4 regions of the Mesorhizobium sp. ISC15 genome follow, and region 3 is predicted to be linked to each of the others. Evidence: riboswitches for the same ligand, from Rfam matches in the RefSeq annotation. Region 3 holds a riboswitch; each other region holds the start of a gene.
What was found. Region 3 has a riboswitch for cobalamin ahead of RPG13_RS23705 (CbtB domain-containing protein). Riboswitches for the same ligand answer to the same signal wherever they lie in the genome.

Region 1: it holds a riboswitch for cobalamin, as region 3 does, so the genes downstream of both, RPG13_RS08200 (aromatic ring-hydroxylating oxygenase subunit alpha) here and RPG13_RS23705 (CbtB domain-containing protein) in region 3, are expected to answer to the same signal.
Region 2: it holds a riboswitch for cobalamin, as region 3 does, so the genes downstream of both, RPG13_RS17135 (ABC transporter ATP-binding protein) here and RPG13_RS23705 (CbtB domain-containing protein) in region 3, are expected to answer to the same signal.
Region 4: it holds a riboswitch for cobalamin, as region 3 does, so the genes downstream of both, RPG13_RS32860 (DUF1636 family protein) here and RPG13_RS23705 (CbtB domain-containing protein) in region 3, are expected to answer to the same signal.

The regions. Positions count from the first base shown of each region.
Region 1 is NZ_JAVSPX010000001.1:1,643,507-1,651,199, reverse strand. It holds gene bglA (beta-galactosidase BglA) at 1-216, shown strand, start outside; gene RPG13_RS08220 (ABC transporter ATP-binding protein) at 242-1,354, shown strand; gene RPG13_RS08215 (DUF680 domain-containing protein) at 1,554-1,790, opposite strand; gene RPG13_RS08210 (DUF680 domain-containing protein) at 1,863-2,084, opposite strand; gene RPG13_RS08205 (DUF680 domain-containing protein) at 2,212-2,415, opposite strand; cobalamin riboswitch at 2,924-3,125, shown strand; gene RPG13_RS08200 (aromatic ring-hydroxylating oxygenase subunit alpha) at 3,340-4,587, shown strand; gene RPG13_RS08195 (hybrid-cluster NAD(P)-dependent oxidoreductase) at 4,612-5,727, shown strand; gene RPG13_RS08190 (FAD-binding oxidoreductase) at 5,800-6,546, opposite strand; gene RPG13_RS08185 (molybdopterin-dependent oxidoreductase) at 6,543-7,154, opposite strand; gene RPG13_RS08180 (DegQ family serine endoprotease) at 7,255-7,693, opposite strand, start outside.
Region 2 is NZ_JAVSPX010000001.1:3,562,190-3,569,882, forward strand. It holds gene RPG13_RS17120 (hypothetical protein) at 1-801, shown strand, start outside; gene RPG13_RS17125 (bifunctional helix-turn-helix transcriptional regulator/GNAT family N-acetyltransferase) at 861-1,796, shown strand; gene RPG13_RS17130 (AraC family transcriptional regulator) at 2,039-2,872, opposite strand; cobalamin riboswitch at 3,170-3,373, shown strand; gene RPG13_RS17135 (ABC transporter ATP-binding protein) at 3,466-4,284, shown strand; gene RPG13_RS17140 (ABC transporter substrate-binding protein) at 4,281-5,249, shown strand; gene RPG13_RS17145 (FecCD family ABC transporter permease) at 5,279-6,265, shown strand; gene RPG13_RS17150 (MarR family winged helix-turn-helix transcriptional regulator) at 6,347-6,826, shown strand; gene RPG13_RS17155 (HlyD family secretion protein) at 6,823-7,693, shown strand, end outside.
Region 3 is NZ_JAVSPX010000001.1:4,931,162-4,938,854, reverse strand. It holds gene RPG13_RS23715 (DUF1624 domain-containing protein) at 1-883, opposite strand, end outside; gene RPG13_RS23710 (aromatic ring-hydroxylating oxygenase subunit alpha) at 959-2,146, opposite strand; cobalamin riboswitch at 2,287-2,479, shown strand; gene RPG13_RS23705 (CbtB domain-containing protein) at 2,517-2,696, shown strand; gene RPG13_RS23700 (CbtA family protein) at 2,712-3,491, shown strand; gene cobU (bifunctional adenosylcobinamide kinase/adenosylcobinamide-phosphate guanylyltransferase) at 3,514-4,011, shown strand; gene cobO (cob(I)yrinic acid a,c-diamide adenosyltransferase) at 4,013-4,630, shown strand; gene cbiB (adenosylcobinamide-phosphate synthase CbiB) at 5,012-5,980, opposite strand; gene cobD (threonine-phosphate decarboxylase CobD) at 5,979-7,019, shown strand; gene RPG13_RS23675 (tyrosine phosphatase family protein) at 7,136-7,645, shown strand.
Region 4 is NZ_JAVSPX010000002.1:2,827-10,519, forward strand. It holds gene istB (IS21-like element helper ATPase IstB) at 1-377, opposite strand, end outside; gene RPG13_RS32835 (Mu transposase domain-containing protein) at 400-1,026, opposite strand; gene istB (IS21-like element helper ATPase IstB) at 1,164-1,937, opposite strand; gene istA (IS21 family transposase) at 1,934-3,166, opposite strand; partial or broken gene istA (IS21 family transposase) at 3,290-3,832, opposite strand; partial or broken gene RPG13_RS32855 (GTP-binding protein) at 3,818-4,444, shown strand; cobalamin riboswitch at 4,575-4,779, shown strand; gene RPG13_RS32860 (DUF1636 family protein) at 4,866-5,264, shown strand; gene RPG13_RS32865 (ABC transporter ATP-binding protein) at 5,264-6,055, shown strand; gene RPG13_RS32870 (ABC transporter substrate-binding protein) at 6,075-7,022, shown strand; gene RPG13_RS32875 (FecCD family ABC transporter permease) at 7,046-7,693, shown strand, end outside.

The DNA.
Region 1 (7,693 bases), 3.3 Mb from region 3:
AACTTCATCGAGAGCGACGGCGATACGGTCGCCTTCACGCGCCGCGAGGGCAACGAGCAGATCGTCTGCGTCTTCAATCTCGGCAGCCGACCGGCGGAAGTCAATCTCGGCGGACGCTCGCTGCAGCCCTTGCCGGGGCACGGGTTTTCGGGACAGACTGGCGCCGGCTCTATCCGCCTCGGCGGCTACGGCGCCTGGTTCGGGCGCATCGACTGAGTTTGCAATTCACTGGAGGGAACCCATGGCCGATGTCACGCTAAGGCAAGTGAAGAAATCATACGGCAATCTCAACATTCTCCACGGTATCGACCTCGACATAAAGTCGGGCGAGTTCATCGTCTTCGTCGGCCCTTCGGGTTGCGGCAAGTCGACCTTGCTGCGGTCCATCGCCGGGCTTGAGGAAATCACCTCCGGGGAGCTCAAGATCGCCGGCGAGGTGGTCAACGACGTGCCGCCGTCGAAGCGGGGCATCGCCATGGTCTTCCAGTCCTATGCGCTCTATCCGCACATGACCGTCTACGACAACATGGCGTTCTCGATGAAGATCGGCAAGGAGAGCAAGGCCGAGATCGACAAGCGGGTGCGCCAAGCGGCGGAAATCCTGCAGCTGACCAAATATCTCGACCGCTTGCCCAAAGCGATGTCGGGCGGCCAGCGCCAGCGCGTCGCCATCGGCCGCGCCATCGTGCGCAACCCGAAGGTCTTCCTGTTCGACGAGCCGCTGTCGAACCTCGACGCGGCACTGCGCGTCGCCACCCGCATCGAGATCGCCAAGCTCAAGGAGTCGATGCCTGCCACAACAATGATCTACGTCACCCACGACCAGGTCGAGGCGATGACGCTGGCCGACCGCATCGTGGTGCTCAAGGACGGCCATATCGAGCAGGTCGGCACGCCGATGGAGCTCTACAAGAAACCCGGCAATCTGTTCGTCGCCCAGTTCATCGGCTCGCCGGCAATGAACATCCTGCCGGCGACGATCGACAAATCAGGCAACCCGACCATCGTCAGCCATGTCGGCGGGCGCAAGGCGACGGTGCCGATCGCCACGCCGGCCTCAGCGAAGGGCGCTTCGGTGAGCTTCGGCGTGCGGCCGGAGGATCTGATGATCGCTAGCGGCGCGGATTATCTTTTCGAGGGAACGGTAGATTATGTCGAGCAGCTCGGCGAGGTCCAGCTCGTCTATGTCGACATCGGCCGCGCCGACCTGCCGCTGGTGACCAAGCTGCCCGGCAATGTCGAGGTCAAGCGGGGCGCGACGCTGCGGTTGAGTGCCGATGCCGGCGACCTGCATATTTTCGATACCGACGGGCGGTCCTTCACGCTTCACGAAGCGGAAGCAAAGGCGGCCTGAGAACGGCAGCAGGACTGCCGAGCAGTTGTTGTTTGGCGAAGCCAAAAACAAGAGCGGCGGGGCAAAGCCCGCCGCTCTTGTGCATTCAGGTTGCTGTTAGAGCGACGTGCGTCCAAGTGGACGCACAAAGTACGCTCTAACACTTTGAACCTACGCATCGTGCTTTCCGAAAATCGATTCCGATTTTCGGGCCGATGCGCTAGCGGCCGAACAGGTTCCGGTCGCTGCCCTGCGGGGCGGACTTCTCTACGTCGCCCGACGAATTGAGCAGCTTGTAGATCGGCGAACCGGTGTTGCGTACCGAAGACGTCTGCGTGTTGTCGACGTTGACGGTCGCCTGCTTGTTGATGTCGGTCCCGCCAACATTGTCGTTGTTGGCAAAGGCGCTGCCGGCAGCAAGCAAAAGCGCGGCGGCGGTAAGAACGATCTTCTTCATTTCAGTGCTCCTGGATTTTCGTATCCCATCAGCGCGGCAGGCAAATGCCGCCGCTGCTGTTGGAACTGGCTGTTAGTTGTTGCCGAAGAGGTTACGGTCGCTGCCGTGGACGGGTTTCTCGTCGGCCGGAACCGGATTCTGCGCCGAAGCGGAATTCTGAACCGAAGCCGTGTACGAGCTGTCGGCCGCAGCGGCCGGCTGGTTGGCGCCGTTCGATCCATAGTTGTCGCTACCGGCAAAAGCGCTGCCGGAGATGGCCAGAATGGCGGCGGTGGCAAGAACAATCTTCTTCATTTCCAATACTCCTGAATTTCTAAAGATCCCTAGCGGCGGACCTGCCGCCGCTCTGTCTTCTTGTTTGACCATGATCTTTTCCGAAAACCGGTTTCCACTTTTTGGGACCATGGTCTGGGATCAGCTGTTAATTGTTGCCGAAAAGGTTGCGGTCGGCGCCCTGGACGGCGGGCTTTTCAGCGTGAGCCGGCTTCTGAATGGAAGCCGTGTACGAGCTGTCGACCGCAGCGGCCGGCTGGTTGGCGCCGTTGGACCCATAATGGTCGCTGCCGGCAAAGGCGCTGCCGGTGATGGCCAGAACGGCGACGGCAGTAAGAGCAATCTTTTTCATTTTTGGTACTCCAGTATCTTAGTTTTCCGTCCGGCTAGCGGCGTGTCTTGGAAGGAATTCGCGTCGTTCGGACAGCCCCGATGTGGGAAGGCCATCCCGCAGATTCCAATCACGAAGTTGTTCCGTGTGGACCAAGAATCTACACCTTGAAATTGTACCAGACGCTTCTACAGGCGCTGCTTTATCTTTTATTTTCAAAGCTTTATGCCAAAGTCGCCATTTGACGATTTGACGGATTGGCGGACCTGCGTTCACAGCGTCATGCACGCATTGTCAACAGAAACGAACCGTTCGGTTCGATTTTAGGAGCGGCTAATAGTCACTTTTGGAAACTGTTAACCTTCTTTGCCTCCGCCGCGGGTCGGAATTCGATGTCACGGCGGCCGACAATGGTGGCCGAAAAAATGGGTTTCAGCCCTGCAATTACCAACCTGCACGTTTCGCGGGCCGTGTCGCGCCGCATGGATACGATGTCGCTTTCATGCCGACAGTCAGCTGGCCGTCATGATTAGATGACGCCATCTCAGGTGCCGCTTGGTGACGACGAAGCGGAGAATTGGGAAGCCGGTCAAATCCCGGCGCTGCCCCCGCAACGGTGGTGGAGTTCAAGTCGCAACGGGAGACCACTGGGCCACAAGCCTGGGAAGGTGTCGCGACTGTCCGCAAGGACACTCCAGAGCCCGGAAACCAGCCCGAGGTGTCTAGACTCGACTGATCGCGGTGGGCGGTCAAGAGGTGGATGATGCATGTCTGGCCTGTCGCCGGCGTGCAAGCGATCCTTCCTCAATCACCACCAGTTCAGTCTTTGGAGCGACATGCGTCCATCTGGACGCATAAAGTACGCTCCAAGAATTTGAATTGCGCATCGTGCTTTCCGAAATCGATTCCGATTTCGGGCCGATGCGACGGCTATGAGGACAGGACATGGATTCGCGCAACGACATGCTGAGGCTCTTGCACGGCCGCAGGCAAGGCTATTCGCTCGAGCAGCCCTTCTACACCGATCCCGATTTCTTCAAGCTCGACATGGAGCTGATCTGGTATCGCGATTGGCTGTTCATCGGCCACGATTGCGAGTTGCCGAAGCCGGGCAGCTACATCACCGCCCAGATCGGCGACTATCCGGTCGTGCTGGTCCGCGACCAGCAAGGCAAGATCAATGCCTTCCACAATTCCTGCCGGCATCGCGGCAGCCGCGTCTGCAACGCCGACAAGGGCACGGCGGCAAAGCTCGTCTGCCCCTATCACCAGTGGACCTACGAGCTAGACGGCCGGCTCCTGTTCGCCCGCCAGATGGCGGACGGCTTCGACAAGAGCCAGTTCGGCCTCAAGCCGGTGGCTTGCGAAAGTGTCGGCGGCTACATCTTCATCTGCCTGGCCAAGGAGCCCGCCGATTTCGCGCCGATGCGCGCCATGATCGAGCCTTACCTGCTGCCGCACCGGCTGCGCGAGGCAAAGGTCGCCTTCGAATCGACCATCGTCGAGAAGGGCAATTGGAAGCTCGTCTGGGAGAACAACCGCGAGTGCTATCATTGCGCCGGCAATCATCCGGAACTGTGCAAGACATTCCCGGAAGCGCCGACCGTGACCGGCGTGCAGGGCGCCGACAGCGATCCTGAGATGCTGGCGCACTGGGCGAAATGCGAGGCGGCGGGCCTGCCGAGCAAGTTCCGCATCGATCCGGCCGGGCAATACCGCGCCACCCGCGCACCGCTGCTGCGCGACGCTGTCAGCTATACGATGACGGGAAGACGCGCCGTGAAGAAGAACCTTTCCGACAGCGTTTCGACCGACCGTGTCGGCTCGCTGCTGCTCTATCACTATCCGACGACCTGGAACCACATCCTCGGCGATCATGCGGTCACCTTCCGCGTGTTGCCGATCAGCGCCACGGAAACCGCCGTGACAACCAAATGGCTCGTCCATAAGGACGCGGTCGAAGGCGTCGATTACGACCTTGCCGAACTCACCCATGTATGGACCGAGACCAACGACCAGGACCGCCGCATCGTCGAGGAAAACGCCTTCGGCATCCTGTCGCCGGCCTATGAGCCCGGCCCTTATTCGGAACTGCATGAGGGCGGCGTCATCCAGTTCGTCGAATGGTACGCCTCCTTCATCGGACCGCGCCTTGCCGAGGACGGCCGGCCGGCGTTGCGCAGCGTCGCCTAGAGAAAGGTGAGAGGGATGAATGCGATGACGGACCTCGGGCTCTATCGCCATCTCGACGAAATGGCGCCCTGGAACGACCGGCTGCAGGTGCTGGAGGTGATCGGCGTCAGCGACGAGGCGCCCGACGTGAAGACCTTCACCTTCCGCTCCGACAACCAGACCTGGTTCCGCTATAAGCCGGGCCAATTCGTGACGCTGGAACTGCCGACCTCCGACGGCCCGCTGATGCGGACCTATACGCTGTCTTCCTCGCCGTCGCGGCCGTTCTCGATCGCGGTGACGGTGAAGGCGCAAGCCGGCAGTCTCGGCACGCGCTGGATGTTCGACAATCTGAAGCCCGGCGTTCACGTGAAGGCTTATGGTCCGACGGGCGACTTTTCGCTGCACAGCCATCCCGCGGCCAAGTATCTGTTCATTTCGGCCGGCTCCGGCGTGACGCCGATGATGTCGATGCTGCGCTGGCTGAACGATTGCGCGCCATGGACCGATGTCGGCTTCGTCAACTGTGCACGAAAGCCCGAGGAGATCATCTTCCGCAAGGAGCTCGAACTGCTCGGCAGCCGCATGCCGGGTCTGACGCTTGGCTTCATGATCGAGGAACGGTCCAGCCGCGAGGGTTGGTTCGGCCATATGGGCCGGATCGACGCGATACGGCTGCCGCTGCTGGCGCCAGACTTCCGCGAGCGCGAAATCTTCTGCTGCGGCCCCGACCCGTTTATGCGTGCGGTGCGGCAGATGCTGGAGGCCACCGGCTTCGACATGGGCAACTATCATCAGGAGAGCTTTGCGGCCCCGATGGTGGAGGAAATACCGGCCCCGTTCGGTTCGCCGGCAGAGGGTGGGCCGGCAGAGGGCGGGGTCGAAATACCTGCCGAAGCCGCAACGCCAGTCCGCTTTTCGCTTTCGGATGTCGATGCCGACTGCGTTGCCGGCCAGACCGTGCTGCAGACGGCGCGCGCTTCGGGCGTGCGCATCCCGGCGGCCTGCGAGTTCGGCCTGTGCGGAACCTGCAAGGTGAAAAAGGTCTCGGGCACGGTCGAGATGAGCCACAATGGCGGCATCCTCGATCACGAGATCGACGACGGCTTCATCCTTGCCTGCTGTTCGAAGCCGCTGACGGCGATCGAGATCGAGGCATGACCGGCGGCCCTAAAGCGCGTCGCGTTTTGACCGGCCTTATGCGACGCGCTTTAGGTTGTTGCGCGACATGCATTAGACCCCGTAGCGCTCGGTGCGGATGAGGCTTGCCGGAACGCCGGCATCGATCAGCGCCTGGGCGGCGGCCGACACGAAGGCATTCGAGCCGCAGACAAAGGCGAACCTTGGTGGCGTGGGCAGCCGCACCATCGATTGCTCTATCATTGCAACGTCGATCCGCCGAGAATAGTCCGCCGGGCGCCGGGCCGGCTCGCGCGTCAGCGTCAGCACCAGATCGAAGCCGTCCCGGCGATCATGGAAATCGATCAGCTCGTCGCGAAAGATCACCTCGTCCCAGATCCGTGCGGAAAACACCAGCGTGGCAGGAACCGCCGATTTGCGTGCGGCGCGATGGCGGATCATCGCCATCAGCGGCACCACGCCCGACCCGCCGCCGACCAGCAGAAGCGGGCCGCCGTCACTGTCGGACCAGACAAAGTGTCCGCCGAGCGGTCCGCGCAGCTCGACCTCGTCGCCGACTGCCGCGACCTCGTGGAAGAATGGCGAGACCTCGCCATCATCGAGCCTTTCGATCGCCAGCTCGATCGTCTCGCCGCCTTCCGGCGCCGAGGCAATGGAGTAGGAACGGCGCGCCTGATAGCCATCCGGCGCCGTCAGCCTGACATCGACATGCTGCCCGGCACGATAGGCGAAGGGCCGTGACGGCCGGAGGAAAAAGCTGGTGACGCGCGGCGTGCGCTTTTTGATGCGGGTGATGGTCACCGTCTGCCAGGGCGACTGCGCCGCCGGCTGGTCGCTCATGGATCGCCCGTATAGCGCTGCTCGCGCCACGGGTCGCCATAGATGTGATAGCCGCGCAGTTCCCAGAAACCCGGCTCGTCGCGCGCGGTGAACTGCAGCCCGTTCAGCCATTTGGCCGACTTCCAGAAATAGAGATGCGGAACCAGCAGCCGCGCCGGGCCGCCATGGTCCGGCGTGATCGGCTTGCCTTCGTAAAGCAGCGCCACCATCGCCTTGCCGGCGGTGAGGTCCTTCGTCGGCACATTCGTGGTGTAGCCGTCGAACGACAGCGCCAGCGTGAAGGGGCTCGGCGGCTCGATGCCGGCATCCGCCAGAATATCGTCGACCAGCACGCCTTGCCACGCCGTGTCGAACTTGGTCCATGCGGTGACGCAATGAATGTCGCGCGTCATCTTGGTCAAAGGCAGCGCGTTGAACTCTGTCCAATTCCACTTCTTGATCGGCCGCGGTCCGTGCTTGAGTGTGAACGACCACTCCTCGGTGCGCACACGCGGCGTCGGCCCGGCCGACAGCACCGGGAATCCTTGTTCGAGATACTGCCCCGGCGGGATGCGGGCATCCGCATCCGTCGGGGGCTTTCGTCCTGAAGAGAAGCCGCGGGTGACCATCGAGACAATCCATGCAGGTTGAAGCCAACCTGCGCTAGTCTTCTCGAAGATGCTCTGACGGGCAACCGAAATCTTGGCCGCGACCTCGCGCCAATGCGCTTCAGCCGGCGGCGAAGGGCACGGCGACGAAGATCTGCTCGTCGCCCCGTTCGACGAGCAGGAGCACGGACTTCTTGCCAGCCTTTCCGGCCTGCGCGATCGCCTGGTCCGCCTGCCTGGCGTCCCTCACCGGCGCCTGATTGACGGCGATGATGATGTCGCCCGGCTGGATCCCGGAAGCCGAGGCCGCCTTGTCAGGATTGACGCTCTCGACCAGCGCGCCGCGCTGGTTGGGCGCCAGGTTCATCGCCTGTCGGACATCCGGGGTGACGTCCATCAGGCCGAGGCCGATCGCAGGAGCACGAAGGCCTTGCTGTGCGGACGGTGTCTCTGGTCCGCCGCCGGCCGATGCCGTCTCCACATCGTCTCCATTGCGCCCGACATCGACGGAAATCTTCACATTCTGCCCTTTGCGCCAGACACCCAGCGTTTCCGTCTCG
Region 2 (7,693 bases), 1.4 Mb from region 3:
AAGCGCGATATCCTGCTGCGCAGGGGCAGTCCCTATTTGCTTTTCGACGTTCTGGGAGAATTGAAAAGGCGCGGCCATTCGGTCCGGATTCAGCAAGGTCTGTCGAAGACATACAGCGCCGACGTCGCGGTTCTGCATGTCGATGCGACGATAACGCCCGCAGACTATCTCGACTATGCACGGAGTTTCCCATTCTGCCTCAATGTCGGGACGGCCGACATATCCAAACGACGGATCAGCGGAGCGTTGGTGAACGAGGGAGACGCCTGGCCAGGCCCGGTCATCGTCAAAAGCAATCTCAACAATCAGGGCATTCCGGAGAGGTTCCTCAATCGGCGAGCGCAGCGCGCGAGGAAACCACCGCCATTTCCGGACATGCCAGTCCTGCAGCCCTATGAGGTCTACGGATCTCTCGGCGATGTTCCGGATGGCGTCTTCGGGCGCGACGATCTGGTCGTGGACAAGTTCATTCCGGAAAAAGAACCCGATGGTTTCGCGGCGCGGTTCTGGGTGTTTTGCGGAGAGAGCGAACGTTGCACCCGCTACGTCTCGCCGAACGCCCTGGTCAAGGCGTCCGAGACGATCCGCCGCGAGCCCGTGCCTGTTCCCCAGGAAATGCGCCAGCTGCGACGCGAACTCGGTTTTGACTACGGCAAGTTCGATTTCGTCATCCATGAGGGCAGGGCGGTGCTGCTGGATGCCAACAAGACCCCCGGCCGCCCAAAAAACCTCGTGAAGATGTTCTCGGCCGGAGCCTCTCATCTGGCAAATGGCTTCGAGGAGTTGATCCGGCGAGTCTGATGCCTGGATACTTGACTAAGTCAAGCAAATGATTGATCGTGTGCGGGCAGGAGGATGCCATGACGATTCATCATCAACCCGGCAAGGAGCGGATCGATGCGGTGCGAGGCTTCAACCGCTTCTACACCCGTCAGATCGGCTTGCTCGACGAAGGATGGCTGAAAAGCACCTTCTCGCTGACCGAGGCTCGGGTGCTCTACGAACTGGCGCATCGCGATGGGCTGACCGCCACCGATCTTGCGCGCGATCTCGGTCTCGACCCTGGCTATCTCAGCCGGTTGTTGAAAAAGTTCGAGGAGCGCGGCCTGGTGGAGCGCGCAGCGACTGAAGCCGATGCGCGGCGCTCGTCGATCGCGCTGACGCCGGCGGGAAGGACGGCCTTCGCGCCGCTGAACCAGGGTTCGCACGATCAGGTCGCGGCCTTGCTCGACCGGCTTTCCGCTCCGGAACAGGACAGGCTGGTCAAGGCGATGCAGACGGTGCAGCGGCTGCTGGGCGAATGTACGGAGCCCAAGGTCCCCTACATGCTGCGGCCTTTGCAGGTCGGCGACATCGGCTGGATCATCCATCGCCAGGGCCTGCTCTACGCGCAGGAGTATGGCTGGGACGAAACCTATGAGGCGCTGGTCGCCGAAATCCTCGGTGCCTTCCTCAAATCCTTCGATCCGAAATGGGAGCGCAGCTGGATCGCCGAGCGGGACGGGGACGTCGTCGGCTCGGTCTTCGTCGTGCGCCAGTCGGACACGGTGGCGAAGCTGCGCCTGCTCTATGTCGAACCCTCGGCGCGCGGTCTCGGCATCGGCAAGCGGCTGGTCGAGGAATGCATCGGCTTTGCCCGCGCGAAGGGATACAAGACGCTGACGCTGTGGACCAACGACGTGCTCACCTCAGCGCGCCGCATCTACGAGGCATCAGGATTCAAGCTGGCCGACGAGGAGCGCCATCACGCCTTCGGCAAGGATCTGGTCGGCCAGAACTGGAACCTGGAGCTGTAACGTCTTTCCCTTCTCCCCTTGTGGGAGAAGGTGGATCGGCGCGCAGCGCCGAGACGGTTGAGGGGTGCTGGACGGAACGCCATCGGCGCCAGGCTGGAGCACCCCTCATCCGTCGCCTTCGGCGACACCTTCTCCCACAAGGGGAGAAGGCAAAAACCGGGCGGAGCGCGCCTCGACAATGATCTCCAACACAAGCTGGAAGCATCATTTGTCTGAAGCAATTGCCCTTGGCTGGCCGCGCTTCACCCCTTCACCGGTATCCAGATTTCCAGCCCGCCATTGCCGCTGCGTGGATCGAATTCGGGGCCGTAGCGCTCGAATTCGGGCGCATCGGCGATCTCGTGCCCGGAGGCCGGCAGCCATTTGTTCCAGATCGTGTTGACCGTGCGGCGGATGGTCGAGATGTGGTCACGATGGGCGAACACGGCGTATTTCTGCGCCGGCACGCGCACGCGCGAAAACTCCCTCGGCAGGTCCGAAAAATCGGACACCTCGACGCCGGCGATGTAGTCGAAATTGCCGGTGTCGTCGCCGTTGACGCAGACGCCATAGGCGACGTCGCCGATCTCGCCTGGAATATTGCCGATATACGGGCCGAACCGCTGCCATTGCATCGGGATGCCGGCGCTGGTTTCGCAGCTGTAGCGTTCGCCGAGACCGGCGATGAGAAACGGCCGGCTGGTCTCAAAACGCGGCGGCTCGAGATTGGTGAGGAAGGACTGGTCCATCAGGATCGGCTCCACGAGAGCGAGATTGTCGAGCGAGCCTTGCGCGCGCACCAGTTCCGGCGTGGTGCCGAATTGGTCGCGGAAGGCGCGGGTGAAGGCCTCATGCGAGGCGTAGCCGGCGTCGAGCGCGACCGAGAGGATGTCGGGTGCGCCGGCGGCGAGCCTGCGCGCCGCTTCGGTCAGCCGGCGAGAACGCATGTAGCCCATCACCGAACGGCCGGTCGCAGCCCCAAAGGCCCGCGTCACGTGAAAGCGCGACACGCCGCTGCTCTTGGCGACATCGGCGAGCGAGACGGATTCCGGCAGATGGCTTTCGACGAACCACAGCGCTTTCTCGGTCGGGTTCATATGGCTCCTCGCATTTGGCCCAGTCTTCGCATTTGGCCCAGTCTTCGCATTTGGCAAAGTCATGGTGCCGCTTCCTGGTGGAGGCAGTTTGATCGAAATTGCGCACCGCGCAAATCGCGAGCGACGGCGGCCGGCAAGTCGAAGGCGTCGGGCGAAAGAGCTTGACAGGAGCAAGCGGCGTCTTTTAAATGGTAACGTTATTACATAACGAGATTCGTATGGCTCTTTCTGACAAGACCCTTCGCTCCAGCGGCTGTTTCAACCCTGGAAATTTATTGCGCTGTGATTGGCGGAAAACTAGGGTGCCTGGGTGATGGTCCCCGAGTCGAAAGGCAAGGGGTGAAAAGGGAACACGGTGAGATCTTCGGATCGAGGCCGTGGCTGCCCCCGCAACTGTAAGCGGTTAGCAAAATCCGAAATGCCACTGGCCGGCAAGGCTGGGAAGGCAGGATGGCGCAAAGACCCGCGAGCCAGGAGACCTGCCATCAGCATGAGTTGACCGGACGGGGTGTGCCGGGAGGAGACGTGGACATCGGTCTTGTCGGCCGGTCCGTCCAGCTTCCTTCCGTCGCCATTGAGAAAGTGACGGTAAGTTGGACGCCTCCCAGCCTCTTCTTGAAGCGCGTGAGCTGAGCGCGACGGCGAATGGCCAATGCCTGGTCAGCGCGGTCAGCCTTTCGGTGGCGGCGGGCGATCGCCTCGCAATCATCGGTCCCAACGGCGCCGGCAAGACGACGCTGTTGCGCATGCTATGTGGCACCCTGCGGCCAAGCGCGGGAGATGTGAGATTTTCCGGACGCCGGCTGGAGACGTTTTCGGCCGCCGAGCGGGCGCTGCACATGGCTGTCGTCGGCCAGACCGATCAGCCTGATCCGCGGCTTGCCGTGATCGACTACGTCGAGCTTGGCCGCGTCCCGCATGCCGGCTTGCGACGGAGGAGCGAGCAACGCGACATCGCCGTCGAAGCGCTTCGCAGAACCGGCCTGCTGCCGCTGCTCGGCCGCACGATCGGCTCGCTATCGGGTGGCGAGCGGCAACGCGCCCAGCTGGCACGCGCCGTTGCCCAGGAGCCAAAAATCCTGTTCCTCGATGAACCGACCAATCATCTCGATCCGCGCGCCCGCAGCGAGCTTCTCGAACTCGTGTCGCAGTTTGGCATGACCGTCGTGGCGGTGCTTCATGATCTGTCGCTGGTCACGCCATTTGCCACCAGGGTCGCGGTGATGAACGAGGCCCGCCTGCAGGCGTTTGCCGGTCCGCGCGAGGCGCTGACCAAGCAGTTGATCCGCCAGATTTTCGGCGTCGACGTGCTTCGGCTGCGCCATCCCACCGAAGACCGCGAACTCACGGTATTCGACGTTCCGAACCGTGCCTCTTCACATTCCGATTTGACCAAGGAGCAATATTCGTGAAACGCCTCGCATTGTCTTTCGCCTCCCTCCTGTTTGCCCAGACCGCCTTCGCTTTCCCGGTGACCGCCTTTGCTTTCCCGGTAACTGTAGACAGCTGCGGCACGCCGCTGACGTTCGACGCCGCGCCGAAGCGCGCCATCATCCAGGATATGAACATGGCCGAGATGGCCTTCGCGCTGGGGCTGCAACCGTCGATCCTCGGCCTGACCGGCATCACCGGATGGTACAAGGTCGGTCCGGAATTCAAGGCCGAGCAGGGCTCGATCCCGGAACTCGCGCCGAAATATCCGACACTTGAAAACCTCGTCGCGGTCGAGCCCGATTTCTTCTTCGCCGGCTGGTATTACGGCATGAAGCCGGGCGGCGAGGTGACGCCCGATACGCTGGCGCCGCACGGCATCAAGACGCTGGTGCTGACGGAAAGCTGCGTCCATCTCGACAACAACCGCCCCGCCGCCTCGATGGACCTGCTCTACGACGACATCGAAAAGCTGGGCAGGATTTTCGACAAGGAAGCCGAGGCGAAAAAACTTGTTTCGGACTGGAAAGCGCAACTCGCCGATATCACGGCGAAGGTTGGCGACCACAAGGGAACGCGCGTATTTCTTTACGACTCCGGCGAAGACAAACCCTTCACATCAGGCAAGTTCGCGATCCCCAGCGCCATGATCGCCGCTGCCGGCGGCGACAACATCATGGCCGACATGCAGACGAGCTGGGGCAATACGGATTGGGAAACGGTCGCCTCCCGCAATCCGCAGTTCCTGATCCTGCTCGATTACCAGGACGGTGGCGGCTACAGGAAACTGCTCGATTTCCTCAAAGTTCATCCGGCGATGAAGGAAACCGACGCGGTCAGGAATGAGCGCTTCGTCGCGCTGCGCTATGCCGAGCTGACGCCCGGGCCAGCCAACATCGAGGCGATCGGCAAGATCGCCAGGGCGATGCACCCGGAAGCTTTCTGAGCTTGCGCCGCAGGGCGTTCGAATTGGCAATGATAGCAGGAGCAGTGGCGATTGCCACTCTTGCACTGCTGTCGATCGCCTATGGATCGACGGTCATAGCGTTGAGCGACGTGGTTGCCGCGCTCGGACATGCGGCCGGACTGGACGGAGACATCGTGCCCGGTCCGGTCGGCAAAATCGTTGTCGATCTCAGGCTGCCGCGCACGATCATGGCCATCTGTGTCGGCGCCGGGCTGGGCGTCATCGGCGCGCTGCTGCAGACGGTAACGCGCAACGACCTCGCCGATCCGTTCCTGTTCGGCCTGTCGTCCGGTGCCGCGGCCGGCGCGGTTTCCGTTATCACCATTTTTGGCGACCATTTCGGCATCTGGACGTTGCCGGTCGCTGCCTTCACCGGCGGCATTTTGGCCGCCGGCATCGTGCTGTTGCTGGTTTCGCGGGTGAGGGGGCAAGGCCCCGAACGGCTGATATTGGCCGGGCTTGCCGTATCGTTCATGTTCACCGCCTTGACCAACTATCTCGTCTTTGCCGGTGACCAGCGCGCCGCCCACTCGGTGCTGTTCTGGACGATGGGCGGGCTCGGGCTGGCGCGGTGGGACAATGTCGGACTGGCTGCTCTGGGCGCAGGCACCATCCTTGTGTTCGGACTTTGGAACCACCGTCGGCTCGACGCTTTCCTGGCCGGCGAAAACGCCGCCGAAAGCCTCGGCGTGCCGGTTGCGCGGATGCGCAGGACGACATTTCTCGTCGCTGCTTTCTCGACGGCGATCCTCGTCTCGGTGGCAGGCGTCATAGGTTTCGTCGGTCTGATGATCCCGCATCTGTCCCGGCCCCTGGCCGGCCCGTTGCACCTGCGCCTGATTGCAAGCTGCGCCCTCTTTGGAGCGGTGCTGTTGCTGGCAAGCGACCTTCTAGCCCGCACGCTGCTGCCGCCGCAGGAACTGCCGATCGGCATCATCACCAGCTCGGTCGGCGCTTTTTTCGTGGTCACGATGCTCATTCGCAATCGTTCCTGATGTGACTGCCATCCACACTTGCCGGCTTCTGGCATAATGCCGCATCTTGAATAGTAAGCACGCTTATAATATATGCCGCTCATGGTTTCCGACGGCATCGATAGATTGGGCTTTTTGATCCACGACGTGCAGCGCCTGATGCGCAAGCGCTTCGAGGCGAAGGCCAGCGGGCTCGGCCTTTCCTCGGCGCAATGGCGGCTTATGGTCCGCGTCGCCAAGGAAGAAGGCATCACGCAAGCGCGGCTCGCCGAGCTTCTCGAGATCGAGCCGATCAGCGTGTCGCGCCTGGTCGACCGCATGGAGGAGAGCGGCTGGATCGAGCGCCGTTCCGACGCCACCGACCGCCGCGTCCGCATGATCTTCCCGACCGCCAAAGCGAGCGAGGCCTACGCAGAGATCAAGAGCCTTGCTGGCGAAGTCTATGAGGAATCGCTTACCGGCGTGTCGCTCGAAGATCGCCGCATCCTGATCAAGGGTCTGGAGGCAATGGCCAAGAACCTGGCGGACGGCGAGACGGCGTCCGGCGAAAAAGTCAAAGGTGCAGAAGGCGCAGCAGCATGAACGCGGTAGCCAAGGTAGATGAGAATGCAACCAAGCTGGAGGTTGAAGCTCCGGCGCAGCCGGCGGCAGCTCCGGTGGCGGTCGCTCCGCAGCTAGCACCGGCGCCGGTGGTGCCGAAGAAGAAGCGCCGTGTCGGCCGCTTCCTATTGATGTTTGCGCTCCCCGTGGCACTGATCGCCGGCGGCAGCTACGTCTGGGTGACCGGCGGCCGCTACCAGGAAACCGAAAACGCCAATCTGCAGCAGGCCAAGGTCTCGATAGCCGCCGATACGGCGGGTCGCATCGTTCAGGTCGATATTTTCGACAACCAGTCCGTCAAGCAGGGCGACGTGCTGTTCGCCATCGATCCCGAGCCCTACCGGATCGCATTGGCCCAGGCCGACGCGGCGGTGGCCGGCGCGCGCCTCAATGTCGAGCAGCTGCGTGCGGCCTACAGCCAGGCGCTGGCGCAGGAGAAGTCCGACGCCAGCCAGGTCGACTACGCGCAGTCGCAATACGACCGAGCCGCCGACCTTGCCCGCAAGGGCATCAATGCCAAGTCCTCGCTCGACGAGGCCAGGAACGATCTCGACAAAGCCAAGCAGCAACTGGCCGTGGCCGAGCAGGGCATCCTCAGCGCCAAGGCGGGCCTTGGCGGCAATCCCGATATCGAGACCGATAAGCATCCGACCGTGATGGCGGCGCTCGCCGCGCGCGACAAGGCTGCCTATGATTTGGCGCAGACCACTGTCAGGGCGCCGGCTGACGGCATCGTCAGCCAGGCTGCCTCGTTCAAGGTCGGCCAGTATGTCGGCTCTGGCACGCCGCTGTTTTCGCTGGTCGAGACCGGCGACACCTGGATCGATGCCAATTTCAAGGAAACGCAGC
Region 3 (7,693 bases):
CCTCGCCCTCGAGCGTATCGAGCATGCACACACAATAGCTGGAGCAGAACTCCGTGTCGCGCGATTGCTCGCACGACATCTGGCATTCTTTCAGGAAGGTCACCTGCCTGGTTTCGACCGGTGCCGGCATGATCTGCGAAAACAGCCAGACCGAGCCGATCAGCACCGGCTGGTGGATCAGATAGAAGGCGAGGCTGTGCCGGCCGATAAAGACCAGCGGATTTGTCCAGCGGGCAGGCGTGACGCTCGCCAGCCGCGTCAGCATGCCGGAGGCGGAGCTGAGCTTTGCCGCCGCGATGCCCGCAAGCACGGCGCCGAACCACGGCAACAGCGGGACATAATCGTTGGAGCGTGGATTGGTTGCCGACAGGCCGACCCACCACAGGGCCGGATGGTCGAAGATCCCGGACCTGAGATAGAGCGGAGCGGTGATGACGAAAGCCGCGACGACAAGCGTCAGCAGCGCCGGCAGCCGCAGAAACGCCAGGCCGAGCAGGCTGGCCAGCGCGATCTCGTGCAGGATGCCGAAGAAGATGAAGCTGTCGGGCGTGGCAAACCTTGTGGCGGCCGATATGGCGAGCGCCGCCCCGGCGACCATGGCGAAGCGTTTCCAGAAGCCGTTCCAGCGGATCTGTTTGCCATGGGCGAGGAACAGGCTGACGCCAACCAGAAACAGGAAGGTCGAAGCGATGCAGCGCGCGTAGAACTTCCACCAGCCGAAGGCGGTCAGGCCGGGATCGGTGTAGCCGAAGAATTCGAGATCCCAGGTGAAATGGTAGCTCGCCATGGCAAGCAAGGCGATGCCGCGTGCGACGTCGATGGCGATAATGCGCTTCGTCTTCGATTGATCCTGAACGGGGGCGACTGGCGTAAGGATGCTCATGGTCTCGCAATCTGATTCAGCACTGCAAGACGACTATCACGGTTGCCCCGGACAAAAGAAGGCGGGCCAAACCTCTCAGATGTTCAGGGCGTCGGTGAAAGCGCTGTGGCGTTCGCGCACCCAGTTGTGGAAGCGATGCAATTCATATTCCTCGGGCATCAGCACGCCGGCCTCGTGGCGCATCGAGCGCAGGCCCTTCTGGTTGACCTCGCAGATATCCGCGTCTTCCTCCAGCACCTGCCTGCCGAAGGCGACGATGTTGTCGATATCAGCCGTTGGATCGGCGAGCGCTTCGGGCGAAAAAAGCCATTCGGCGGTCAGTTCGGTCTGCTCCGGGCCGAGCGGCACCAGCCGCACGGTGCGGACATAATCGACATGGCCGACGATGAACATCGACGGCAAATTGGTGGCATAGGTCTGCCCGGCGGTACGCTCGGCGGACGTCAGCTCGGGAAAGGCCGGGCCGTGGACGCGCCCGTCGCGCGACCAGGTCTCGGCTCCGGCCCGCAGGCCACCGGAAAACTCCGGCGCGTCATTGTCGGCGTAACGGGCCCATTCCGGGTCGTCGTGCCGCCCCATCAGGCCGCGGCCATAGATCGGCACCAGCCGAGACAGGTCCTTGTGAACGCCCGGGCAATGCAGGCACTCGTTGAAGTTCTCCCAGAAAATCTTCCAGTTGCAGTCCATCACCTTGCGCAGCACATGGCCCGACACCAGCGTCTCCAGCGGCCAGTTGGCGAGATTGCCGGATGCGGGATCGAAGGATGTTTCGGCCGAACCGGCGGCGTCTTCCCTGAGATTGACGAAGACGAAACCGCGCCACACCGACAGTGCGACCCGATAGAGCGGATGATCGGCCTTGTCGAAGCCTTCAGGTAGCGATTTCGACGGCACGCGCACGAGATCGCCACGCAGCGAATAGGACCAGGCGTGATAGGGACAGGTGATGAGCCGCGCCTTCAGCCGTCCTTCGCTCGCCTGGCAGAGCTGCGAGCCGCGATGCCGGCAGGTGTTATGGAAGGCGCGCAGCTCGCCGGTCTCGTCGCGCAGCACGACGATCTCCTGCGTGCCGACACGGAATGTCCTGAACGCCAGCGGCTGGGCAAGGTCGGCCTCGCGGCAGACGAGCAGCCAGCTTCGATACCAGATGGCGTCGAGATCGCGCTGATGGGCGTCGATGTCCCAGTACGCCGACGACGGCAGCGTCGGTTCAAGTCGCGTCAAACCGTTATAGGGATCGTGCTCGCTCGGGCTGGGTTGCATGACCGGCTTCCTGTGATGCTCCAGCCGACACCCGGCCGCGAAAATTGTCAATCACGGCGCCGGCTGGCTGGCCTGCCAAGACGGCGCATTCGCGCTGGTAGCTGGCGGAATTTGGTTTGCCGGGCGTTACGATTCTGCCTATAGTCGCAGCCGTCGTCGGTTCCTTTGGAACCAAGAGGGAATGCGGTGAGGGCAAAATTTGCCCAATGCCGTGGCTGCCCCCGCAACTGTGTGCGGTAGTCCTCTCCATATGCCACTGAAGAGTTTCTTCGGGAAGGTGGGGAAGGGCGCTGATCCGCGAGCCAGGAGACCTGCCGGCGACAGGAGAACTGACTTCTATGCCCTCGGGTGGAGGGCGAAAGGACAAGACATGAATACCGCTTCCGTCTCGCTCGGCGCTTCCGTCTCCTCGCAGTCGCGCTTCTTGCAGCTGGCGCTTGCTGCATTTCTCGGCATTTTCGTCATGGGCTTTGTCGGCTTCTCGCATATCGATGCGGTCCACAATGCCGCTCACGACTATCGCCATTCGATGGCGTTTCCCTGCCACTGACGAGGGGCTGACATCATGACATTGTTTCGCAACGTCGTGTTCATCGCGGCGATCGCAGGGCTTGTGGCCGGCGTCGTCCTCGCCTGCATGCAGGCCTATGCCACCGTGCCGCTCATCCTGAAGGCGGAAGTCTACGAGCAGGCCGGCGGCGGCCACGCGCATGACCATGCCGCGGCGCCGATAGCACCTGCCGAAAACGCAATGAGCACGACTGCTATGAGCAGCGCCGCACCGGCTGAAGCTGCCGCTCCGGAAGACGAAGGCTGGGCGCCGGCCGATGGCTTCGAGCGTTTCGTCTTCAATATCGCTGCCAATGTCGTTACCGGCATCGGCTTTGCTCTGATCCTGGTCGCCGCTTCGGAGTTTGCCGGCGGCATCGGCAATTGGCGTCAGGGCCTGTTCTGGGGGCTCGCTGGCTTTGCCGTGTTCACGCTGGCTCCGAACCTTGGCCTGCCGCCCGAACTGCCGGCGATGCCGGCCGCCGATCTCGCCCAGCGCCAGATCTGGTGGATGGCGACAGTGGTGGCGACAGCGGCCGGTCTCGGCCTGCTTGCCTTCCGCAAGTCGCTGCCGCTGGCGCTGCTTGCCGTGGCATTGATCGTGGCGCCGCATATCGTCGGCGCGCCGCAGCCCGACAATTTCGAGTCGCCGATCCCGGAAGGTCTGCATCACCAGTTCGTGGTGGCGGTGACGCTGACCAATCTGGTGTTCTGGCTGGTGCTCGGCGCCGTCGTCGGCGTGGTGCGTGGCCGCTTGACCGGCACGGCGACGAGCCTGCGCGACAGCTTTGCCTGATCGCGTTGCTTCCGGCGGGACGCTGACGCTGGTCATCGGCGGTGCGCGCTCCGGCAAGAGCGCGCATGCCGAAAGATTGGTGACGGCCTGTCCGGCGCCGTGGACATACATCGCCACGGCGCAAGCCTATGACGACGAGATGCGCGAGCGCATCGCGCTGCACCGATCGCGGCGCGGCGAGGGCTGGACGACCATCGATGCGCCGCTCGATCTCGTCGGCGCGATCGAGGCCCTGCCTGACGGCCGGCCTGTCCTGATCGACTGCCTGACGCTGTGGCTGACCAACCATATGCTGGCCGAACATGACATTGAGGCTGAATGCCGGGGGCTGGCCGATGTGTTGTCGCGACCGCGCGGGCCATGGCTCGTGGTCTCCAACGAGGTCGGCCAGGGCATCGTGCCGGACAATGCGCTCGCCCGTCGGTTTCGCGATGCCGCCGGCCGGCTCAACCAGCAGGTCGCGACGATAGCCGATACGGTGCTGATGATGGTGGCGGGACTGCCGCTGAAGGTGAAATGACATGGCTGATACTATCGAACCCAAGGACGAAGAACGCCACCGCGCCAAGATGGCCAAGCGCAAGGCGGTGCAGGACGCCGAGGTCGCGGCAAAGACCGTCGAGAAGGGGCTGCTGATCGTCAACACCGGCCCCGGCAAGGGCAAGACCACCGCTGCCTTCGGGCTGGCGCTGAGGATGCTCGGCTACGGCAAGCGCGTCGGCGTCGTCCAGTTCATCAAGGGCAAATGGCACACCGGCGAGAAGGACGCCTTTGCCGTTTTCGGCGATCGGGTCGTTTGGCACACGATGGGCGAGGGTTTTACCTGGGAGACTCAGGATCTGAAGCGCGACATCGCTGCCGCCGAAGCTGCCTGGGCCAAGGTGCTCGAGCTGATGGCCGATCCGTCGATCAGCCTTCTGGTGCTCGACGAGCTGAACATCGCGCTGCGCTACGACTATCTCGATCTGGACAAGGTGGTGGCGGCGCTGAAAGGGCGCCGCGAGGGTCTGCACGTCGTCGTCACCGGCCGCAACGCCAAGCCGGCGCTGGTCGAGGCGGCCGATCTGGTCACCGAGATGGGCGTGACCAAGCATCACTTTTCCGCCGGCGTGAAGGCGCAGCAAGGCATAGAGTTCTGAGGGGTTTTGCCCGCGCCTCTTCTTCCTTCTCCCCTTGTGGGAGAAGGTGGATTGGCGCGCAGCGCCAAGACGGTTGAGGGGTGCTGGCCGGAGCGCTGTTGGTGCCAAGCTGGAACACCCCTCATCCGGCCGCTTCGCGGCCACCTTCTCCCACAAGCGGAGAAGGGAAAGCCGCACGAAGCGGCTCGCCCCGGAATGGTAAGAGTGAGGGGCAGCGCAAACCTGAAGCGATTGGCCACTTCGTGGCCCGAAATCGATTGCTTTGTGACGGCAGTTATGCTAGGAATTTATTCATGGTGCTGATTTGCGCCAGCGACCCGCCCCCGAGGCGGTTTTTTATTTCAGCCGATCTCGACCGGCCGTCCTCAAGATGAGACGCCGTCACGCAGCGATGACGATCACCGACAGCAAGCCGAACAGCGCGATCAGCAGAAAGTCGGCGACCCGGTAGAGTTTCAGCGCCCGCCTGATGTCGGCGCTTTCCACGTCGCGGCGGCCGCCTTCGCCCATGAACGCATCGTCGACCATGACGCCGTCGTAGGAGCGTGGGCCGGCGAGCGCCAGGCCAAGCGCGCCGGCCATCGCCGCCTCAGGCCAGCCGGCATTGGGCGAGCGGTGCTTTTTCGCGTCGCGCTGCACGGTGCGCCAGGCGTTGCCGGCATCGGCGCCTTTGACGAAGAAAGAGGCAGCCACGATGAGCAGCGCGGTCAGCCGTGACGCCGGCAGGTTGATCAGATCGTCGAAGCGCGCCGCCGCCCGGCCGAAGGCCTCATGGCGCGGCGTGCGGTGGCCGATCATCGAATCGGCGGTGTTGGCGGCCTTGTAGGCGACGCCGCCGGCCAAGCCGCCGACGCCGACCCAGAAGACGGGCGCGACGACGCCGTCGGAAAAATTCTCGGCCAGGCTTTCGATCGCCGCGCGGCAGACACCTGATCTGTCGAGCTTTTCCGGATCGCGGCCGACGATCCGCGAGACGGCAACACGGCCGATATCGAGTCCGCCATTGTCCAACCCGTCGGCCACCGCCTCGACATGCTCGGCCAGGCTCTTCTGCGACAGCAGCGACGTCGCCAGAATCGCCGTGAGGATCAATCCGGCTGGAATGCCCGAAAGCATGGTTTCAACTGCGAAAGCGATGGCGGCCGGCACCAGCACGATGATCAGCAGCGCATGAACACCGCGCCGGCGACGCAGGGCGTCGGAATCAGTATCGCGGTTGAGCCTGCGGTCGAGAAAGGATATCAGCCTGCCGAACCAGGTGACGGGATGGCCGATGGCGCCGAACAGCCAGGCCGGGTAGCCGACAGCGAATTCAACAACCAGTGACAGGAAAGCGATCAGGATCGACATGAAGTCTCTTGATGGAGCGGCGACAGTGGTGGATCACGGCGGAAGCCTTGGCCGGGCGAGGGCGCTTTTCCCGCACGCGCCACAACCCTTCGTCGACCTCTCGACCGGTATCAATCCGCACTCCTATCCGTTTTTCGAGTTGCCCGCCACCGCCCTGTCGAGATTGCCGGAAGCCGCGCGCGCCCGCGAGTTGGCCGACGTCGCGGCAAGCGCCTATCGCTCGCCATCGGCAGCGCATGTGATGTCGGCGCCTGGCACCCAGATCCTGTTGCCGCGCGTCGCCTCGCTGGTGCGCCCCGGCAAGGCGCTGGTGCTCGGGCCGACCTACGCCGAACATCAGCGGGCGGCGGCGATCGCCGGCCATGCTGTGATGGAGGTCGATGATTTCGAAGCCCTGGCAGGAGCCAACCTTGCCATCGTCGTTAACCCCAACAATCCAGACGGGCGCATCATCGAACGCAAGAAGCTGCTTGCGCTTGCGGGAAAATTGCGCGCCAGAGGCGGGTTGCTGGTCGTCGACGAGGCGTTCATGGATGTCGGCCCACGCGCGGAAAGCCTGGCCGGCGATGTCGAGCAAGGCGGCATCGTCGTATTGCGATCCTTCGGCAAGTTCTTTGGCCTCGCCGGGCTGCGGCTTGGCTTTGCACTGGCCGATACGCTGACGGTCGAGCGGCTGGAGGCGCAGTTCGGGCCATGGGCGGTCGCCGGACCGGCGCTCGAATATGGGATCCGCGCACTTGCCGACACCGGTTGGCAGGCCGAGATGCGACGCCGTTTGGCCGAGGATGCGGCGCGGCTCGATGCGCTGTTCGGCCGCTTCGGCGTGCCTGTCGCCGGCGGCACCACGCTGTTCCGCTATGTCAGGCTGACGGACGCCGCCGGCCTGTTTTCGGCACTTGGCGAGCGTGGCATCCTGCTTCGTCATTTCTCCGGCCGGCCGCATGTGCTGCGCGCCGGGCTGCCGGGTCCGGAGGAAGAATGGCAGCGGCTCGAATCGGCTCTTGCCGACTGGGCGCAACAGCGCGACGATGACGCCTAAAGCGCGTCGCATTTGAACGGATTCATGCGACGCGCTTTAAGTTCTTGTTTTTATGCATGTCGTTGTCGCAAAACCGCTGCGCACTTTTGCGCGACATGCATTAGGAGATCCAAGCAATGATCCATGTCTGTTCGCTGTCGAAGGTCGAGGAAACGGTCGCGAAAACCGGCGCCGAGCGGCTGCTTTCCCTGCTGGCTGCCGGTACCGAGGTGACGCGCCCGGCCTCGATCATCAGGGAAAACCATCTGCATCTGGTCATGCACGACATTGCGGTGGCGCAGGACGGCATGACCATGCCGGGCGAAATCCATGTCCGTGACTTGCTCGATTTTGCGCGCCGATGGGATCGTGCGAGGCCGCTGGTCGTGCATTGCTATGCCGGCATCAGCCGTTCGACGGCCTCGGCCTACATCATCGCGGCCGCATTGGCGCCGAAGCGCGACGAGGTCGAGTTGGCTGAGACGCTGCGGGCGCTATCGCCGACGGCGACGCCCAATCCGCGACTGATCGCAGTTGCCGACGCGCTGCTTGATCGCAACGGCCGCATGAGCCGCGCCATCGAGGCGATTGGGCGCGGCGCGGACGCCTTCGAAGGCACGCCGTTCGCGCTGAAGATCGACGGCTGATTCTGGTCAGAACCTGATCCATCCCGATCTGGATGGGCTGCGCCTGTT
Region 4 (7,693 bases), on a different contig from region 3:
TCCCGGCAGGCTTTGTGGCCCAGGGCACAGGCAAGCCACGATTTTCCCACGCCGCATGGGCCTGTAATTGCCAAATTATTGTGCCGAGAGATCCAGTCGCCGGCGACAAGCCTGGCAAGAAGGGCGCGGTCGATGCCGCGCGGGATGCGCAGATCGATATCTTCCACGCAAGCATTCTGCCGCAGGGCGGCAAATTTGAGACGGGCGGTCATGCGCTTGGTGTCACGTTCCGCCGCTTCCCTGTCTGCCATGATGCCGATGCGCTCCTCGAAGGTTAGGGCCGCAAGATCGGGCGAGCTTCTCTGTTCCTCGAAGGCTTTGGCCATGCCGGCCAGGCCAAGGGCGAGGAGGCGTTCATGAGTAGGGTGTGCGAGCATTTTTCTCTCCTGATGATGAGGGTCAGTGGAAGTAGGAGCGGCCACGGATGTTGCCGTGGCGTAGGGGTTTGGGCTCGGGTTCCGGGTCCGCGAAGGCGCGGTCCAAGCCAGACTTGAGGATGGAGCGAATGGAGCCAACAGAGCGGGCCTGGATGGTGTTTCCACGCCGGCAGGCTGCTTCCAGACGGGCAGCGCCGTAGGTTTTCTGCAGGGCGAAGATGCCCAGGCAAGTGCGGAACCCTTGCTCGGGATGAGGCCGAGCCATCATGATCGCCGTGGTCAGGGCTGCCGTGGACGGACCTATTTTCTCCGCTACGAAGCTGATCCGTGTCGGCGTCCAGGAGGCGTGCCGCCGATGGGCGCTGGGCATGTGATCGGCAAGCGTGGCATGGTTGCGCCGGCCCGGGGACTTGGCGTGGCTGGCAACCCGTTCGCCCTTGTAGAAGGCTTCCACAGTGCGATCGGCGATGCGGACATCGACGAGCTCGCGGATCAGGCGATAGGGCACCGAATACCAGTTGCCGTCGACTTCGACATGATAGTCGGGCGCCACCCGACAGCGTTTCCATAGGGCGAAGGCATAAGGCTCGGCCGGCAGAGGTCTCAGCGCCGGAGCGTCCACTGCGGCAAACAGTTCGGCCCGGCTCATGCCATATGTCAAGCGACGGCCAGTTTTACGAGCTAAGGCGACACCCATTCTTACGTTCTCCTGGCAGTAGGCTGATGCAAGGCGCGCGGACCGTAAGAGTCGGCGCGCGCCTTGCATCGGCCGGTGTGTGGGGCTGATCAGGCGTTTGCGATCCTGAGAGCCTCTTCCAGATCGCGCAGGCGGTAAGATCGTCCCTTGATGTTGAGCACGTTTGAATGGTGCAAGAGTCGATCGAGGATGGCGATGGCCAGGATCTCGTCGCCGGCGAGCAATTCGGTCCAGTCGCGGATGCTTTTGTTGGTGGTGATCAGGATGGCGCCGCGGCCATATCTATAGGTAATCAGGCGAAAGAAGAGACTGGCCTCTTCTCGGGTCATGGGCTCGAAGCCGAGCTCGTCGATGATGAGCAAGGCCATGTTCATGTAGCGTCGACGCTTCAGGCGCGAGGGCGGCAGTCCAGCATCGACCTTGAGCGCGGTCATGAGTTCGTCAAAGCGATAATAGAGAACCGAGAAACCCAGTTCGATGGCGCGTGTCCCCAGGGCGACTGACAGGTGGGTCTTTCCGACGCCAGGCGGGCCTTGCATCAGCACGGTCTCGGCGTTGCGGATCCAGGCGCCCGTGGCCAAGGTGTCGATCCGCGAGCGCTCGATCGCCGGCTGGAAGGCGAAGTCGAAATTCTCCAGGGTCTGGCCTGTCGGGAGTCCCGACATCTTCAACGAGACCTTCACCCGCCGCTCCTCACGTCCAGAGCATTCGCTCTCCAGCAGGCGATCCAGAAAGGCGTGGGGGGCGATCTCCTTGGCCACGGCTTCGGCCAGGAGGTAGTCGAGATGACCGGCGGCGTAGGTCAAGCCGAGCGTGTTCAGTTTGGTGCGCGTACGGTCAATATCGAGCTTGGGTGTACTCATCGGGCGACCTCCGCAAGGGCGGCGTAGAGATCGATCGAGCGCTGGGCGACCGGGGTGGAAGCCAGCTCTTGGATTCTGGCGCCCATGCGCCCGAGGGGCGGCGGCGCCTTGACCCGGTCGGTGCTGGGGCCATCGTAATGCGCCTGGTCGATCACCAGTCGGGAGTCCGTCTTGCGAGGATGAACGGCTATGGTCTCGCAAGCCTTGAGGATCTGAACACTCGTGGCCGTTCCTCGAATCTCCACCTGCTGGCCAACAAAGCGAAACGGCACGCTGTACTGACGCCCCTCGAACGCCACCAAGCCGTCGACGCCGACGCTGCGTGTGGCGACGGCATCAAACGGCTCGGGCAGGGTCGCTGGCACAGGCGTCAGCCTTTGCGCCTCATCCCTCCAGGCTTCGGAGACGCTCGTTCCTGTCGCCGGGCACCGGCGCTGCTGCGACAAGGCCTCGAGGCGAGCATCCGTCCAACTCTGCAGATCGGACAAATCCGAAAATGATCGGCCGTAAGGCTCGAGCGCCATGCGCTGATCGCGAACCCGGCGCTCGACCTTGCCCTTCGCCTGGGGTTGGCGCGGCGCACAGGCGTCGATGTGAAAGCGCATCATCAAGCCATAGCGCCGGTAGGTGGCGTTGATCGTGCCCCAGGCGCCGGCCCCGTGAGCAATGGCTGTCTTCTCATTGTCAATCCGCACGGTCGCCGCGACGCCGCCCAGACGGGTGAAGCAGGCCGAGTGGCACGACAGCCATGACAGCATGTCCTTGGCTGTCGACCAGACGATCGCCTCCTTACGGCTCCACGAAAGTACCATGTGCAGGGCCAGCAGATCGATCGGCACATTCCCGATAAGAACGCCTGGAAAATGCGCCCAATCCACCTGCGCCTGCGCCCCGGCTGGCGTCTCCACCCGGCGCCGCGCACGGAGCGCCGGGGCTGGATAGGCGCTCTTCCAGAACCGCTCGATGGAGCGGAGGCTGCCATCATAGCCATGTTCCACGCACAACCATTCGTGAAGCGCAGCAAGGTTGAGTGCGACGCTCGTTTGCTGGGAGCGCCAGTGCTCGATCGCCTCGCGCAACGCTTCAGCCTTGAAAGGCTGCCGTGAACGACCGTCCACCGCGCCGGTCTTCATCCGGGCCACGTGGTAACGGACCGTTCCCTCAGTCACTCCAAGAAGACGAGCAATCTCGCTCTTCGCTGTGCCCCGCGCCAATGCCTTGATTGCCATGCGCGCCTCCAGGTCGAGCCGCCTCATCTGCCCCTCCAGATCCCTCAAAGGTCTGGAGCAACAAGATCAGCCGAAGACGACTGCTCGTAAATCTGGATGTCGCCTTATCCTTCACATCGCACGTCGCCCTACACCATAGGCCCGCATGATCCGCCCATTGAGATCGGCGACCAGCTCACCGATCGCCTGATTGAGTTCAACCAGGCTGAAGAAGCGGCGGTTGCGAAGGCGCGCCAGCACCCATCTCTGGGCAATTTGGACCGAAACTTCGACTTTTGCCTTATCGCGGGCCTTGTACGGCCGGGCTGGCAGGATTGTGGTGCCATAGTGCCGGGCCATATCCTGGTACGTACGGTTGAGGCCGGGATCATAGCGGTCGGGGTTGGTCACAGCCGCCTTGAGATTGTCGCAGACCGTGATGGTCGCCACTCCGCCGAAGGCGGCGAACATGCCGACATGGCAGCCGATCCAGTCGCCCAGCCCTTCGCTCGGCCGAGCCTCGCAGTAAACATAGCTGGAGGCTCCCAATGCGCCGACGAACAACTTCATAGCCTGAGCTTCGCCCGTTATCGGGTCGACGATATCGATGGTGTCGCCGGCGTAGTCGACAAACACCTTCTCACCGGCGGCGTGGCGTTGGCGCATCGTTGGCGACACGCGCTGCTTCCGATCGTGCGCTCGCTCAATCCCGACGCCGAACTGATCGAGACAGATTTCGCTCGGGTCCCGCTGGACAAGGTTCTGAACACAGGCCGTTTTGATTTCGAGAAGGCCGAGCAGCATCCGCTCTGGTTCAAGGAACTGAACGGCTTCAAGGACCACGTGCCCGAGACCGAAGAATACGGCATCCGCTCATTCGTCTATCGCGAGCGCCGCCCCTTAGATCCGATGAAGCTCAAGGCCTTCATCAACAAGTCCTGGCCCGGCATTGTGCGAGCGAAGGGCTTCTTCTGGCTGGCAACGCGTCCGCACTATGTCGGCGAAATCAGCCAAGCAGGAGCACTGATCCGCACCGGCAAGCGCGGTCTTTGGTGGGCCTCCGTACCGAAGAACCAGTGGCCGGATCATCCGGAATGGAAGGCCGCAATGAAACCTTATCTCGACCCGATCTGGGGAGACCGAAGGCAAGAGATCGTTTTCATCGGCTGCGACCCGATGGATGAACGCCAAATCCGCTCCGACCTCGATGCCTGCCTCGTCAAGGAAAAGAACTTCATACCCGGCCACTGGCGCGATCTTCCGGATCCATTCCCGAGCTGGGAAAGGCAGGCTGCATGAGCGCTGACGCTCTAGCTGGGTTTCCGACTGAAAATGTTGGCAACGCAGTCCACTGGTTGGCTGCCAGGCACTGTGCGGATGTCCAGTTCGCGACTGCGATGAACCGCCGTTGCAACGACGTGTCGACTCCAATAGCCTTCTTCGCGATGGTTCCGCGGTGCGCAAGCGCCGGGGTGAAAAGGGAACATGGTGAAGCCTTTCAGGCCAATGCCATGGCTGCCCCCGCAACTGTAAGCGGCGAGCAAAATCCGACACGCCACTGGCCGGAAGGCCGGGAAGGCAGGATGGCGCTGAGACCCGCGAGCCAGGAGACCTGCCATCAGCGAGAATTGACCGGACGGGGTGTGCCGGGAGGAAGCTCGAAGGCGGCCTCAATCCGTCATGCGCGCCATCCTTCCGTGCCTTGAAGAGGAGGTGACGGATGGAGAGCGTCGATTTAGGGCACAGTCCCGAGCACAGCATCATCGTCTGCATCCGCTGCCCCGGCCGGCGTGCGATTGACGGGAACCCCGGCTTGCGACTGATATCTATGCTGAATGCCGTACTGGACGGGGAGCCGGGCCGCCGGTTCCACATAGCCGAAGCCGACTGCATGGCCGGATGCGACAGACCGCTGACCGTTGCCTACACAGCCGGCGGCAAGGCCAGCTACCTCTTCGGCGACATCGATTCGGACCGTGACGCTCCCCACCTGATCGACTTCGCACACCTCTATCATGGGCTGCCGAATGGTTGGTGCAGGGAGGGCGAGCGTCCCCTTGGTCTCGCCGGCAAGACGCTGGCGCGCATTCCTGCGGTCCTCGCCGCGCGGGTCGCGTGATGAGCACCGTCATGCTCGAGGCGCACGATGTCGGTTTCCGTTCCCTGGCAGGGCAAAGCCTGGTCGAGGATGTGAGCCTGAGGGTGGAGGCGGGCGACCGGCTGGCAATCATCGGGCCGAACGGCGCCGGCAAGACGACGCTGCTCAGGATGCTCGCGGGAATGGTTCGGCCGGGTTTGGGTGAGATCAGGCTTGGAGGCCGCCGTCTCGACCATCTCGCCGCTATCGATCGTGCCCGCAAGATCGCCGTGGTCGGCCAGTCTGACCAACCGGATCCGCGCCTTGCGGTGATAGACTATGTCGAGCTTGGCAGGGTTCCGCATGTCGGCTTGCGGAGAAGGAGCGAGGAACGCGACATTGTCGTCGAGGCTCTGAAGCGGACGGGCATGTTGAAAATGCTTGACCGCGTGATCGGCTCGCTGTCGGGCGGGGAGCGCCAGCGTGCCCAGATCGCCCGCGCCATCGCGCAGGAGCCGAAGGTTCTTTTCCTTGACGAGCCCACCAACCATCTCGACCCCCGGGCGCGGGCGGAGATTCTGGAACTGGTCGCGGAACTGGGTGTCGCGGTTGTCGCCGTCCTGCATGATCTGTCGCTTGTCGCTCCGTTCGCCTCCCGTGTCGCGGTGATGAACGGGGGACGTCTGGTTGGCCTCGATTCACCGGCCAGGACGCTGACGCCGGCCCTCGTTCGCGAAGTCTTTTCCGTCGACGTGCTGCGTCTGCCGCACCCCGTGGAGGACCGTGAACTCACGATCTTTGACATTCCCATCCGCCTTTCCGTCTACCCCTGATCCACTGGAGGATTTGCACTTGAAACGTCTTCTCATCTGTCTTGCCGCTACGCTTGTCACCTCCGCCGGCTGGGCCTTCCCGGTGACCGTCGACAGTTGCGGCACGCCGCTGACTTTCGATGCTGCGCCGAAGCGCGCCGTTATCCATGACCTCAACATGACCGAAATGGCCTTTGCGCTCGGCCTGCAGCCCTCCATCGTCGGCCTGACCGGCATTACGGGCTGGTACAAGGTCGGGCCTGAGTTCACGGCCGAACAGGGCTCGATCCCCGAGCTTGCTCCCAAATATCCGACGCTGGAGAACCTGATTTCGGTCGAGCCCGACTTCTTCTTCGCCGGCTGGTATTACGGTATGAAGCCGGGCGGCGATGTGACACCCGACACGCTTTCCCCGCACGGTATCAAGACACTGGTGCTGACCGAAAGCTGCGTCCATCTCGACAAGAACCGGCCGGCTTCGTCGATGGACCTGCTCTATGGCGACGTGGAAAAGCTCGGCAAAGTCTTCGGCAAGGAAGTCGAGGCAGGAAAACTGGTCGCCGGCTGGAAAGAGAGGCTTGCCGACATCACGGCCAAGGTCGGAGACAACAAGGGCACGCGGGTGTTCCTCTACGATTCCGGCGAGGACAAGCCTTTCACCGCCGGCAAGTTCGCCATCCCGACTGCCATGATCTCGGCCGCGGGCGGCGAGAACATCATGGCCGACATGGAGACGAGCTGGGGCAACGCGGATTGGGAAACGGTTGCCACCCGCAATCCAGAGTTCCTGATCCTGCTCGATTATCAGGACGATGCCGGTTACCAGAAACTGCTCGATTTCCTGAAGGCGCATCCGGCGATGAAGGAGACCGATGCGGTGAAGAACGAGCGCTTCGTAGCACTACGCTATGCCGAGCTGACGCCCGGTCCAGCCAATATCGAAGCGATCGACAAGATCGCCAAGGCGATGCATCCCGAAGCCTTCTGAGCGTGACGCCCAGATTCTATGGCATGGCGATCGGCACAGGCGTCGCGACGGCGATCGTTCTTGCGCTTCTGTCGATCGCCTGGGGCTCGACGCTCATCCCGCTGCGAGACGTAGTAGCTTCGCTGGCCTATGCGACAGGACTCGGCGGTGAAGCACCCTCGGGCCCGGTGGGAAAGATCGTCGTGGACCTGCGTCTGCCGCGGACGCTGCTGGCGATCTGCGTGGGGACAGGCCTCGGCGTGGTCGGCGCGCTGCTCCAGACCGTCACACGCAACGATCTCGCGGATCCCTTCCTGTTCGGCCTGTCGTCGGGGGCGGCAGGCGCGGTGTCGGTCATCACCGTGTTCGGTGACCACTTCGGCACCTGGACTCTGCCGATCGCCGCCTTCACCGGCGGCATGCTTGCGGCCATCATCGTCTTGCTGCTGGTCAGCCGCATCCATGGCCAGGGGCCGGAGCGGCTGATCCTTGCCGGGCTCGCCGTCTCCTTCCTGTTCACTGCGCTCACCAACTATCTGGTCTTCTCCGGCGACCAGCGCGCGGCGCATTCCGTGCTGTTCTGGACCATGGGCGGACTCGGCCTTGCCCGCTGGGACAATATCGGGCTCGCATCACTTGGTGCCGCGGGTGTCGTCGTCTTCGCGCTAGGCAACCACCGCAAGCTCGATGCT